Regions from separate parts of the Enterobacter sp. JH25 genome, predicted to be linked through region 2. Evidence: predicted binding sites of a transcription regulator. Region 2 holds the regulator's gene; each other region holds the start of a gene.
What was found. The regulator CRP, encoded in region 2, controls carbon source genes, mostly activating them, when cyclic AMP is high. The targets are predictions, from matches to a motif close to ATGTGANNNNNNTCACAT.
Positions count from the first base shown of each region.

Region 1 (4,064 bases), 1.3 Mb from region 2:
CGGCAATTTCAAACTGCTTGTCGCCGCTGTCCCATCCCAGACGCACTTTGACCGTCACCGGCAGATGCGATGGCACCGCCTCACGCATGGCCTTTGCGCCGCGATAAATCAATTCCGGATCTTTGAGTAACGTCGCCCCGCCGCCGCTGCCGTTGACCAGCTTTGACGGACAGCCGCAGTTAAGATCGACACCGTACGAGCCAAGCGCTACCGCGCGGGCGGCGTTTTCCGCCAGCCACTCAGGATACTGGCCGAGCAGCTGGACGCGCACCAGCGTACCGGAGGGGGTGCGGCTCTGACGATGCAGTTCCGGACAGAGACGATAAAATGATTTTTCTGGCAGCAACATATCGACCACGCGCAAAAACTCCGTCACGCAGAGATCGTAATCGTTCACCTCGGTAAGCAGCTCGCGCACGAGAGAGTCGAGCACGCCTTCCATCGGGGCCAGTAAAACACGCATTCTGAGTACCTGTGAAAAAAGACGCGCTATAGTAGCTGCTCTCCATGTATGTTGAAAGCCCGGCGTTCCATTCTGGAATGTCTGGTATGCCCAAAATTCATGATGTGATCCGTGGCACATTTTCAGGTTTAATTGTATGATGAATACGTCTCAGCAAGGACTTTCACCATGAGCAAATCACTGAATACTATCTGGCAATACCTTCGCGCCTTCGTCCTGATTTATGCCTGCCTGTACGCCGGCATTTTTATCGCGTCGCTGCTGCCTATTACCATCCCCGGCAGCATTATCGGCATGTTGATCCTGTTTGTGCTGCTGGCATTACAGGTGCTGCCTGCGAAATGGGTCAACCCGGGGTGCTTCGTTCTCATTCGCTATATGGCCCTGCTTTTTGTGCCTATCGGCGTTGGGGTTATGCAGTATTACGATGTGCTTAAGGCGCAGTTCGGCCCGATAGTGGTCTCCTGCGCCATCAGTACGCTGGTAGTTTTCCTGGTCGTCAGCTGGAGCTCACACATTGTGCATGGCGAACGTAAGGTCATCGGGGAGAAAACAAAAAAATGATGGCGAATATCTGGTGGTCCCTGCCGTTAACCCTGGTGGTGTTCTTTGCTGCGCGTAAGCTTGCGGTTCGTTTCAAAATGCCGTTGCTCAACCCGCTGCTGGTCGCCATGGTGGTGATTATTCCTTTTCTGCTGCTCACCGGCATTTCTTATGAACGTTACTTCGCCGGGAGCAAGATCCTCAACGATTTGTTGCAGCCTGCCGTGGTGGCGCTGGCGTTTCCTTTATATGAGCAACTGCATCAGATCCGCGCACGCTGGAAATCCATCATAACCATCTGCTTTGTGGGTAGCCTTGTTGCGATGATCACCGGTACCTCGGTGGCCTTATTGATGGGCGCATCGCCGCAGATCGCCGCCTCTATTCTGCCTAAATCCGTTACTACGCCGATTGCCATGGCCGTGGGCGGCAGTATCGGCGGCATTCCGGCCATCAGCGCCGTGTGCGTGATTTTCGTCGGTATCCTGGGCGCGGTGTTTGGTCATACGCTGCTGAATATCATGAAAATTCGTACCAAAGCGGCGCGCGGTCTGGCGATGGGTACCGCCTCGCACGCGCTGGGCACCGCACGCTGCGCGGAGCTGGATTATCAGGAAGGGGCATTCAGCTCCCTGGCGCTGGTGATCTGCGGGATTATAACCTCCCTGCTCGCGCCGTTTATCTTCCCGATTATTCTGGCAGTAATGGGCTAAAATTTGCGATGCGTCGCGCAAATTTCATTTTCATTTCATAAGTTGCATACATAATGAGATTTGGATCACATATAAAGGCCGTACGGCTCCGTACACTACCGATCCATTAACCTTGATGAGGCAACGTCATGCATCCACGTTTTCAAGCTGCTTTCTCTCAGCTTGCAGAGAATTTGCAATCAGCCCTGGCTCCGGTTCTGGCGGATGCGCATTTCCCCGCCCTGCTGACGGCAGATCAGGTCACGACGCTTAAACAGGCAACGGGGCTGGACGAAGACGCGCTGGCTTTCGCCCTGCTACCGCTGGCGGCTGCTTGCGCCCGCGCTGACCTTTCCCATTTTAACGTAGGCGCAATTGCGCGCGGCGTGAGCGGGACCTGGTACTTCGGCGGGAACATGGAGTTTCTCGGTGCGACCATGCAGCAAACCGTTCATGCGGAGCAGAGTGCCATCAGTCACGCCTGGCTGCGCGGCGAAAAGGCCCTGCGCGCCATCACCGTCAACTATACCCCTTGCGGCCACTGCCGCCAGTTTATGAATGAGCTGAACAGCGGTCTTGAACTGCGTATCAACCTGCCGGGACGCGCGCCGCATACGCTGGGTGATTACCTGCCGGATGCTTTTGGCCCTAAAGATCTTGAGATCAAAACCCTGCTGATGGACGAGCAGGACCACGGTTACGCGCTCTCAGGGGATGCGCTCAGCGAAGCGGCCATTGCCGCCGCCAATAAAAGCCACACGCCATACAGCAAATCACCAAGCGGCGTCGCCCTTCAGTGCCGCGACGGCCGCATCTTCACCGGCAGCTATGCAGAGAACGCCGCGTTTAACCCGACGCTGCCTCCGCTCCAGGGCGCCCTGAACCTGCTCAGCCTGAACGGGTATGACTACCCGGATATTCAGCGCGCGATCCTCGCTGAAAAGGCCGATGCACCGCTGATCCAGTGGGACGCGACCGCAGCCACGCTGAAAGCGCTGGGCTGTTCAACCATCGACCGCGTGCTGCTGGCATAATCTGTTCGGCGGGCAAATTTGCCCGCCAGTCTGACGAAAAACCCCTCAGTTGAATCGCTGTTTCTTGCGCTAACCAGGCGGGTACAGTAGCCTGAGGGAAATTTCATCATCGGTACGAGCCATCTGCATGTTAAAGCGCGTGTTTTACAGCCTGTCTGTCCTGGTCGGCATACTGCTGTTGATCGTGCTGGGTCTCGACCGCTGGATGAGCTGGAAAACAGCTCCCTACATTTTTGATGACCTACAGGACCTCCCCTACCGCCAGGTTGGCGTGGTGCTTGGCACCGCCAAGTATTACCGCACCGGCGTCATCAATCAGTATTACCGGTATCGTATTCAGGGCGCACTGAACGCCTATAACAGCGGCAAGGTGAACTATCTGCTGTTAAGCGGCGATAACGCCCTGCAAAGCTATAACGAGCCGGTGACGATGCGCAAAGACCTGATTGCCGCAGGCGTCGACCCGGCCGATATCGTGCTCGACTACGCCGGATTCCGCACGCTTGATTCCATCGTGCGTACCCGCAAGGTGTTCGACACCAATGATTTCATCATCATCACCCAGCGTTTCCACTGCGAGCGGGCGCTGTTTATCGCCCTGCATATGGGGATCCAGGCCCAGTGCTACGCCGTGCCGTCGCCAAAAGATATGCTGAGCGTACGCGTACGTGAGTTTGGCGCCCGTTTTGGCGCGCTGGCTGACCTGTACCTGTTCAAGCGTGAACCGCGCTTTTTAGGCCCGCTGGTGCCGATCCCAACGATGCACGAAGTGCCTGAAAATGCGCAAGGTTATCCGGCGGTGACGCCGGAGCAGCTGCTGGAAATGCAGAAGAAGTAATAACTGATGTCGGGTGGCGGCTTCGCCTTACCCGACCTACGATCGCGATTTTGTAGGCCCGGTAAGCGTCGCGCCACCGGGCAAAAAAAGGCCCGCTACGTGAGCGGGCCTTTCCATTCTGAAGAACTTATTTCTTACGCGCGTACTTCAGTGAATCCAGGGCAACCGCGAAGATAATGATCGCGCCCTTGATGATGTACTGCCAGTACGGGTTCACGCCGATGTAGGTCAGGCCGTAGTTGATCACGGTGAAGATGATCACACCGGTCACCACGCCCAGCACGGTACCCACGCCGCCGCTGAAGGAGACGCCGCCGACCACGCAGGCCGCAATCGCATCCAGCTCGTACATAAAGCCGAGGTTGTTGGTGGCAGAGCCGATACGGCCTGCTTCCAGCATCCCGCCGAAGGCGTAGAACACACCGGACAGGGCATAAATCATCAGCAGGTTCAGAGCCACATTGACGCCGGAGACTTTCGCCGCTTCCGGGTTA
Region 1 covers NZ_CP091319.1:2,997,471-3,001,534, forward strand. Annotated here, with positions in the region: gene dusC (tRNA dihydrouridine(16) synthase DusC) at 1-463, opposite strand, end outside; gene L2Y28_RS14360 (CidA/LrgA family protein) at 632-1,027, shown strand; gene L2Y28_RS14365 (CidB/LrgB family autolysis modulator) at 1,024-1,719, shown strand; gene cdd (cytidine deaminase) at 1,848-2,732, shown strand; gene sanA (outer membrane permeability protein SanA) at 2,860-3,570, shown strand; gene mglC (galactose/methyl galactoside ABC transporter permease MglC) at 3,698-4,064, opposite strand, start outside.
Region 1: a site for CRP is predicted at 1,773-1,790, ahead of cdd (cytidine deaminase). Genes of this name have one in related genera too.

Region 2 (4,064 bases):
TTATTGCCGTTACGGGTTCGAGTGGGGCGGGAACCACTACCACCAGCCTCGCCTTCCGCAAGATTTTCGCCCAGCTTAACTTACGGGCGGCAGAGGTAGAGGGCGACAGCTTTCACCGCTACACGCGCCCGGAGATGGATATGGCCATCCGCAAGGCGCGCGATCTGGGTAAACACATCAGCTATTTTGGCCCGGAGGCGAATGACTTCGGCCTGCTGGAGCAAACCTTCCGTGAATACGGGCAAAGCGGTACCGGGCAGTCCCGCAAGTATCTCCACACCTACGATGAAGCCGTGCCCTGGAACCAGGTCCCCGGCACGTTCACGCCCTGGCAGCCGCTGCCGGAACCGACTGACGTGCTGTTTTACGAAGGATTGCACGGCGGCGTGGTGACGCCTCAGCACGACGTGGCGCGCCACGTGGATTTGCTGGTGGGGGTGGTGCCGATTGTTAACCTTGAGTGGATCCAGAAGCTGACGCGTGACATGAGCGAGCGCGGCCATTCGCGAGAGGCGGTCATGGACTCGGTGGTGCGCTCCATGGAAGATTACATCAACTTCCTGACGCCGCAGTTCTCCCGAACCCACATTAACTTCCAGCGCGTCCCCACCGTGGACACCTCCAACCCGTTCGCGGCAAAAAGCATCCCTTCCCTGGACGAGAGCTTTGTGGTGATCCACTTCCGCAACCTGGAAGGCATTGATTACCCCTGGCTGCTGGCGATGCTACAGGGTTCGTTTATTTCGCACATGAATACGTTAGTGGTGCCCGGGGGAAAAATGGGGCTGGCAATGGAGCTGATCATGACACCGCTGGTGCAGCGGCTGATGGAAGGAAAGCAAATCGCGTGAGTTGTTTTGCCCGGTGGCGCTGCGCTTACCGGGCCTACGGGCGTGCTTTTGTAGGGCGGGTAAGCGAAGCGCCACCCGCCAAAAATTAAGCCTCGATCACTTCATACGAATGGGTGATGTTTACCGCTTTCTCCAGCATTAGCGCCACAGAGCAGTATTTCTCCGCTGACAGGTCAACCGCACGCGAGACCGCCGCATCCTTCAGTTCTTTGCCGGTGACGATAAAGTGCAGATTAATATGCGTGAACAGACGTGGCGCCTCTTCGCGACGTTCTGACGTCAGCTTCACTTCACAATCGGTCACGTCATGACGGCCTTTTTGCAGGATCGACACCACGTCGATCGCACTGCATCCACCTGCCGCCATCAGCACCATTTCCATCGGGCTTGGAGCTTTATCGCCGGAGTTCCCATCCATCAAAACCTGGTGCCCGGAAGCAGACTCGCCCAGGAACGTTAACCCTTCAACCCATTTCACACGCGCTTGCATATTCACTCACTCCAACGTTGCATTTTTTATGACAGATTACGTGTACGTTACATTTCTCGCAACGGAAGGCGACCTGCGTCATGCTGAAGCGAGACACCAGGAGACACGCGGCGAAAGCTATGCTAAAACACTCTGGATGCTACAGTAATACATTGACGTTACACATGTATGCAGAGGACATCAAACTTTACTGGCTGCGAAACGTTACGACAGCCGACTTCCCAGGTATGGGTAAGAATTCGATTGCAACCCCAGAGTCCGGATGCATCTTATGACTCTGGTGACAGCTTATAACAGAGGATAACAGCGCATGGTGCTTGGCAAACCGCAAACAGACCCGACTCTCGAATGGTTCTTGTCTCATTGCCACATTCATAAGTACCCATCAAAGAGCACGCTGATTCACCAGGGTGAAAAAGCGGAAACGTTGTATTACATCGTTAAAGGCTCGGTGGCCGTGCTGATCAAAGATGAAGAAGGGAAAGAGATGATCCTTTCTTATCTGAACCAGGGCGATTTTATCGGTGAACTGGGCCTGTTTGAAGAAGGCCAGGAACGTAGCGCCTGGGTTCGTGCAAAAACAGCATGTGAAGTGGCTGAAATTTCTTACAAGAAATTCCGTCAGCTGATTCAGGTCAACCCTGACATCCTGATGCGTCTTTCTTCCCAGATGGCACGCCGTCTGCAAGTGACCTCTGAGAAGGTGGGTAACCTCGCCTTCCTGGACGTGACCGGTCGTATCGCGCAGACTCTGTTGAACCTGGCGAAACAGCCAGACGCCATGACCCACCCTGACGGTATGCAAATTAAAATTACCCGCCAGGAAATCGGTCAGATCGTCGGCTGCTCCCGTGAAACAGTGGGCCGTATCCTGAAGATGCTGGAAGACCAGAACCTGATCTCCGCCCACGGTAAAACCATCGTGGTTTACGGGACCCGTTAATTCCGGTAAAACGGCGTGCCGCCGCAGGGTGGCACGCCGTTTTTGTCTCTACTCCTTATGTGGCGCAGGCTGATCTATCACCCGGAAGTTAACTACGCACTGCGACAAACGCTGGTGTTGTGTCTTCCCGTGGCCGTGGGCCTGATCCTCGGACATCTTCAGCAAGGCCTGCTGTTTTCCCTCGTGCCCGCCTGCTGCAACATTGCCGGTCTGGACACCCCGCATAAACGCTTTTTCAAACGCCTGATTATTGGCGGCTGCCTGTTTGCCGGCTGTAGCCTTGCCGTGCAACTCTTACTGGCCCGCGACATTCCTCTGCCGCTGATCCTGACCGTGCTGGCGATGACGCTTGGCGTAACCGCTGAAATCAGCTCGCTGCACGCCCGCCTGCTTCCCGCGTCGCTGATTGCCGCCATCTTCACCTTAAGCCTTGCGGGCAATATGCCGGTGTGGGAGCCATTGCTGATCTACGCCCTCGGCACGCTGTGGTACGGGCTGTTTAACTGGTTCTGGTTCTGGTTGTGGCGGGAACAGCCGCTTCGCGAATCCCTGAGCCTGCTCTACGTGCAGCTTGCTGAATACTGCGAAGCAAAATACACCCTGCTCACGCAACATACCGACCCGGAAAAATCCCTGCCGCCGCTGCTGGCACGCCAGCAAAAAGTGGTGGATCTGATCAGCCAGTGCTATCAGCAGTTGCACATGCTTGCCGCCAACAAAAATCATGAATATAAGCGGCTGCTGCGTACCTTCCAGGTCGGGCTGGATTTGCAGGAGCATATTTCCGTCAGCCTTCATAATCCGGAAGAGGTGCAAAAGCTGGTGGAGCGCAGCCATGCGGAAGCGGTGATCCGCTGGAACGCGCAGACCGTCGCGGCGCGCCTGCGGGTGCTGGCTGACGATATCCTCTATCACCGCTATCCGACGCGCTTTAACATGGACAAACAGCTCGGCGCGCTGGAAAAGATTGCGCGTCAGCACGCGGATAACCCGGTCGGGCAGTTTGCCGCCTGGCATTTCAGCCGCATCGCCCGGGTGTTGCGCACCCAGCGCCCGCTTTATACCCGGGACCTGATGGCCGATAAGCAAAAACGACTGCCGTTGCTGCCTGCGCTCAAAAGCTACCTGTCACTGAAGTCTTCCGCCCTGCGCAACGCCGCAAGAATTAGCGTCATGCTCAGCATCGCCAGCCTGATGGGAATGGCCCTGCACCTGCCGAAACCCTACTGGATCTTAATGACCGTGCTGTTTGTCACCCAGAACGGCTATGGCGCCACGCGGGTGCGCATTCTGCATCGGGCGGGCGGCACGATGGCGGGGCTGATTATCGCGGGCGTAACGTTGCACTTCCACGTGCCGGAAGGGTATACGCTGGTCGGCATGCTGGCGATTACGATGGTGAGTTATCTGATCATCCGTAAAAACTACGGCTGGGCGACGGTGGGCTTTACGGTAACGGCGGTGTACACCCTGCAGTTGCTTACGCTCAACGCCGATCAGTTAATTATTGCCCGCCTGGTCGATACCCTGATTGGCTGCCTGATCGCCTTTGGCGGCATGGTCTGGCTGTGGCCGCAGTGGCAAAGTGGATTACTGAGGCAAAACGCCCACGACGCGCTGGAGGCGGATCAGCAGGCCATTCGCCTGATCCTGAGCGACGACCCGCAGCCGTCTCCGCTGGCCTACGAGCGCATGAAGGTCAACCAGGCGCATAATGCCCTGTTCAACTCCCTTAACCAGGCCATGCAGGAGCCGGGCTTCAACTCGCACTATCTGGCAG
Region 2 covers NZ_CP091319.1:4,265,839-4,269,902, forward strand. Annotated here, with positions in the region: gene L2Y28_RS20615 (phosphoribulokinase) at 1-851, shown strand, start outside; gene L2Y28_RS20620 (OsmC family protein) at 937-1,341, opposite strand; gene crp (cAMP-activated global transcriptional regulator CRP) at 1,652-2,284, shown strand; gene L2Y28_RS20630 (YccS/YhfK family putative transporter) at 2,342-4,064, shown strand, end outside.

Region 3 (4,064 bases), 2.2 Mb from region 2:
ATTACCGACGGCTGTCGCGGGGTGAATATTCAGCCGCATGACAGCGCCCAGGCGTTTATGGATATGGCCGCAGAAGGCGCAACGCTGTATACGCTGGCTGACTGGATGGAGACGCAGGCGTAAGCTTTTTTAGCTGTGTGGCGGCTTCGCCTTACCCGGCGGTTTTGTAGGCCGGGTAAGCATCAGCGCCACCCGGCAAAACCCCCTCCCCGATCTCCCATAAAGTGAACTCCCTCGCATCACAAGCGAAGCGGCGATGGTATTCTCTTCAGGCTGTTTTTTCGCCACGCCTTTTCTGTGGCGTGGTTATTTTTATTCAGTCAAAGAGGAACTTATATGAAACGTTTGCCCTTGCTGGCAGCATTACCCTTGCTTTGCGCGTCACTGGCTTCCGCCGCGCCCCTGATGTCCGTGGGCTACTTCAATGGCGGTGGCGACGTTACCGCCGGACCGGGTGGTGATATCAATAAACTCGATGTCCGCCAGATCACACACCTCAACTACTCGTTTGGTCTGGTCTATAACAACGAGAAAGACGAAACCAACCCTGCACTGAAAGATCCGGCAAAACTGCATCAAATCTGGTTATCACCCAAGGTGGCATCCGACCTGGCGTTACTTCCTCAGCTTCGTAAACAAAACCCGAATTTAAAAGTGCTGCTTTCCGTTGGCGGCTGGGGCGCACGTGGTTTTTCTGGCGCAGCGGCTACCAAAGAGAGCCGCGCGGTGTTTATTCGCTCCGCACAGCAGATCGTCAGTCAATACGGCCTGGACGGGATCGATCTCGACTGGGAGTTCCCGGTCAACGGCGCGTGGGGCCTGGTCGAGAGCACCCCAGCCGACAGGGATAATTTCACCGCGCTGTTAAAAGAGATGCGTGACGCGTTTGGTAAGAAAAAACTGGTCACGATTGCGGTGGGCGCAAATGCAGAAAGTCCGAAAAGCTGGGTGGATGTGAAGGCCATTGCCCCCCTGCTCGATTACATCAACCTGATGACCTACGACATGGCGTACGGGACGCAGTATTTTAACGCGAATCTGTATGACTCCAGCGCCTGGCCAACGGTGGCTGCCGCAGACAAATACAGCGTTGATTTTGTGGTGAATAACTATCTGGCCGCCGGCCTAAAGCCGCAGCAAATGAACCTCGGAATCGGTTTTTACGGTCGTGTACCGAAGCGCGCCGTTGAACCGGGTATCGACTGGAGTAAACCGGACGCGCAAAACAATCCGGTCACCCAGCCCTACTTCGGGCCGCAGGAACTGGGCCTGTTCAAATCGCTTGGCTATGACCTGACCAAAGATACCTACGTGAAATACAACGATATCGTCCGCAAACTGCTAAACGATCCGCAGAAACGCTTTACCGAGCACTGGGACGAACAGGCGAAGGTGCCGTGGCTGTCGGTAAAATCCGCCGACGGGAAGGCGCTGTTTGCGATCTCCTATGAGAACCCGCGTTCCGTGGCGATTAAAGCAGATTACATCAAGGAGAAAGGTCTCGCCGGGGCGATGTTCTGGGAGTATGGCGCGGATGACAACAACCAGTTAGCGAAGCAGCTGGCGGAGTCGCTTGGGATCCCGCACTAAGGTGTAGTGTGCCGGGTGGCGGCTTCGCCTTACCCGGCCTACATGGGAGATTTATTTGAAGGTTGCAATCGGCTTCGGCGTGATGCCGAAGTCTTCTTTCAGTTCGCGCTTACTTTTCATCACCATCTGACCGTTAGTGTCGATGGTCATGTGCTGGGCGTTGGTATTGTGACGCGCCTGCCACAGCATCACCAGCTGCAAGCTGTTCTCTTTTTGCTCAGGTGTGAGCGCCACACCGTCCGGCCATTTTCCCAGCTCAACGGCCGTCACCAGGCGCTGATAAACCTCCGGGGTCATGCCTGCAATCATGTCATCAATATTCACGATCTCTCCCTTTCAAAGGAATAATTTGCTGAATCGTTTTTTCAACCCTTGGTCTGGTCGCCGTTTTCGTCATCGGTAAAGCTCATCGAAGCCGAATTTACGCAGAAACGCTCCCCCGTCGGCTGCGGGCCATCCGGGAAGACATGCCCGAGATGGGCGTCGCAATTCCCACAACGAATTTCGGTGCGCACCATGCCGTGCGAGGAGTCCGTCAGATAGCGGATCGCATCATCGCTGACAGGCTCGTAAAAGCTTGGCCAGCCGCAGCCAGAATCGTACTTAGTCTGGGAGTTAAACAGCGGTGCATCACACACCAGGCAGTGGTAGACGCCTTCCCGTTTATTGTGCAGCAAACGCCCGGTAAACGGCGGTTCCGTGCCGTGATTTTGCGTTACGTAAAACTGCATCTCTGTAAGGTTTTTTTTCAAATCGTCGGGGTTATGTTGGTTCGACATATGCTTACATCTCGCTGTTGAAACAGACATCTTTTAACCCAGATTCTAACAAAACATTAACACCCGCGCGTGCACTTTTGATCTAAACTTATGTGTCGCGAAAAGGCGGTCAGGCAATTGTGATCAATTTCACATTTTAATCCTGCAAGGCCTTTAAAATTCCGGGCGCAGCCCCCATGTGGTTGCTAGCTCAAAGGGAAAGTGAGGCGAGTCAGTCGCACAAACGTTAGTCACAGGATTGATTTGTCGCAATGATTGACACGATTCCGCTTGACGCTGCGTAAGGTTTTTGTAATTTTACAGGCAACCTTTTATTCACTAACAAATAGCTGGTGGAATATATGACTATCAAAGTAGGTATCAACGGTTTTGGCCGTATCGGCCGTATTGTTTTCCGTGCTGCTCAGAAACGTTCTGACATCGAAATCGTTGGTATCAACGATCTCCTGGACGCTGAATACATGGCGTACATGCTGAAGTACGACTCAACTCACGGTCGTTTCGACGGCACCGTTGAAGTGAAAGACGGCCACCTGGTTGTTAACGGCAAAACCATCCGCGTTACTGCTGAGAAAGACCCAGCTAACCTGAAATGGAACGAAATCGGTGTTGACGTTGTAGCTGAAGCTACCGGTATCTTCCTGACCGACGAAACTGCACGTAAACACATCACTGCGGGTGCGAAGAAAGTTGTTCTGACTGGTCCTTCCAAAGACAACACCCCAATGTTCGTTCGCGGTGCAAACTTCGAAACTTACGCTGGCCAGGACATCGTTTCCAACGCATCCTGCACCACCAACTGCCTGGCACCGCTGGCTAAAGTTATCAACGACAACTTCGGCATCATCGAAGGTCTGATGACTACCGTTCACGCTACCACCGCTACTCAGAAAACCGTTGATGGCCCGTCTCACAAAGACTGGCGCGGCGGCCGTGGCGCGGCTCAGAACATCATCCCATCTTCTACCGGTGCTGCTAAAGCAGTAGGTAAAGTACTGCCAGAACTGAATGGCAAACTGACTGGTATGGCGTTCCGCGTTCCAACTCCTAACGTATCCGTTGTTGACCTGACCGTTCGTCTGGAAAAAGCTGCTTCTTACGAAGAAATTAAGAAAGCAATCAAAGCTGCTTCCGAAGGCCCAATGAAAGGCGTTCTGGGTTACACCGAAGACGACGTTGTTTCTACCGATTTCAACGGCGAAGTGTGCACTTCCGTGTTCGATGCTAAAGCAGGTATCGCACTGAACGACAACTTCGTGAAACTGGTTTCCTGGTACGACAACGAAACTGGCTACTCTAACAAAGTACTGGACCTGATCGCTCACATCTCCAAATAAGTTGAGATGAGTGCTTGATCCTAAAAGGCGACTTCGGTCGCCTTTTTTATTGTTTTTAGACAGAGGATTGCTTAATGATTAATAAAATTTTTGCACTTCCGGTAGTCGAACAACTTACCCCTGTGCTCTCCCGCCGTCAGATTGACGGCGCCGATATCATCGTCGTCGATCATCCGCGCGTTAAAGCCTCCGTAGCGCTCAATGGCGCCCACCTGCTCTCCTGGAAACCAGAAGGCGAAGAAGAAGGCCTGTGGCTGAGCGAGGCCACCTCGTTCAAAAAAGGGGCGGCGATCCGTGGCGGCGTACCGATCTGCTGGCCATGGTTTGGTCCGTCAGCGCAGCAGGGATTGCCGTCTCA
Region 3 covers NZ_CP091319.1:1,774,215-1,778,278, reverse strand. Annotated here, with positions in the region: gene pncA (bifunctional nicotinamidase/pyrazinamidase) at 1-123, shown strand, start outside; gene L2Y28_RS08445 (glycoside hydrolase family 18 protein) at 337-1,590, shown strand; gene L2Y28_RS08440 (YeaC family protein) at 1,642-1,914, opposite strand; gene msrB (peptide-methionine (R)-S-oxide reductase MsrB) at 1,956-2,369, opposite strand; gene gapA (glyceraldehyde-3-phosphate dehydrogenase) at 2,711-3,706, shown strand; gene L2Y28_RS08425 (D-hexose-6-phosphate mutarotase) at 3,781-4,064, shown strand, end outside.
Region 3: a site for CRP is predicted at 2,487-2,504, ahead of msrB (peptide-methionine (R)-S-oxide reductase MsrB). Genes of this name have one in related genera too.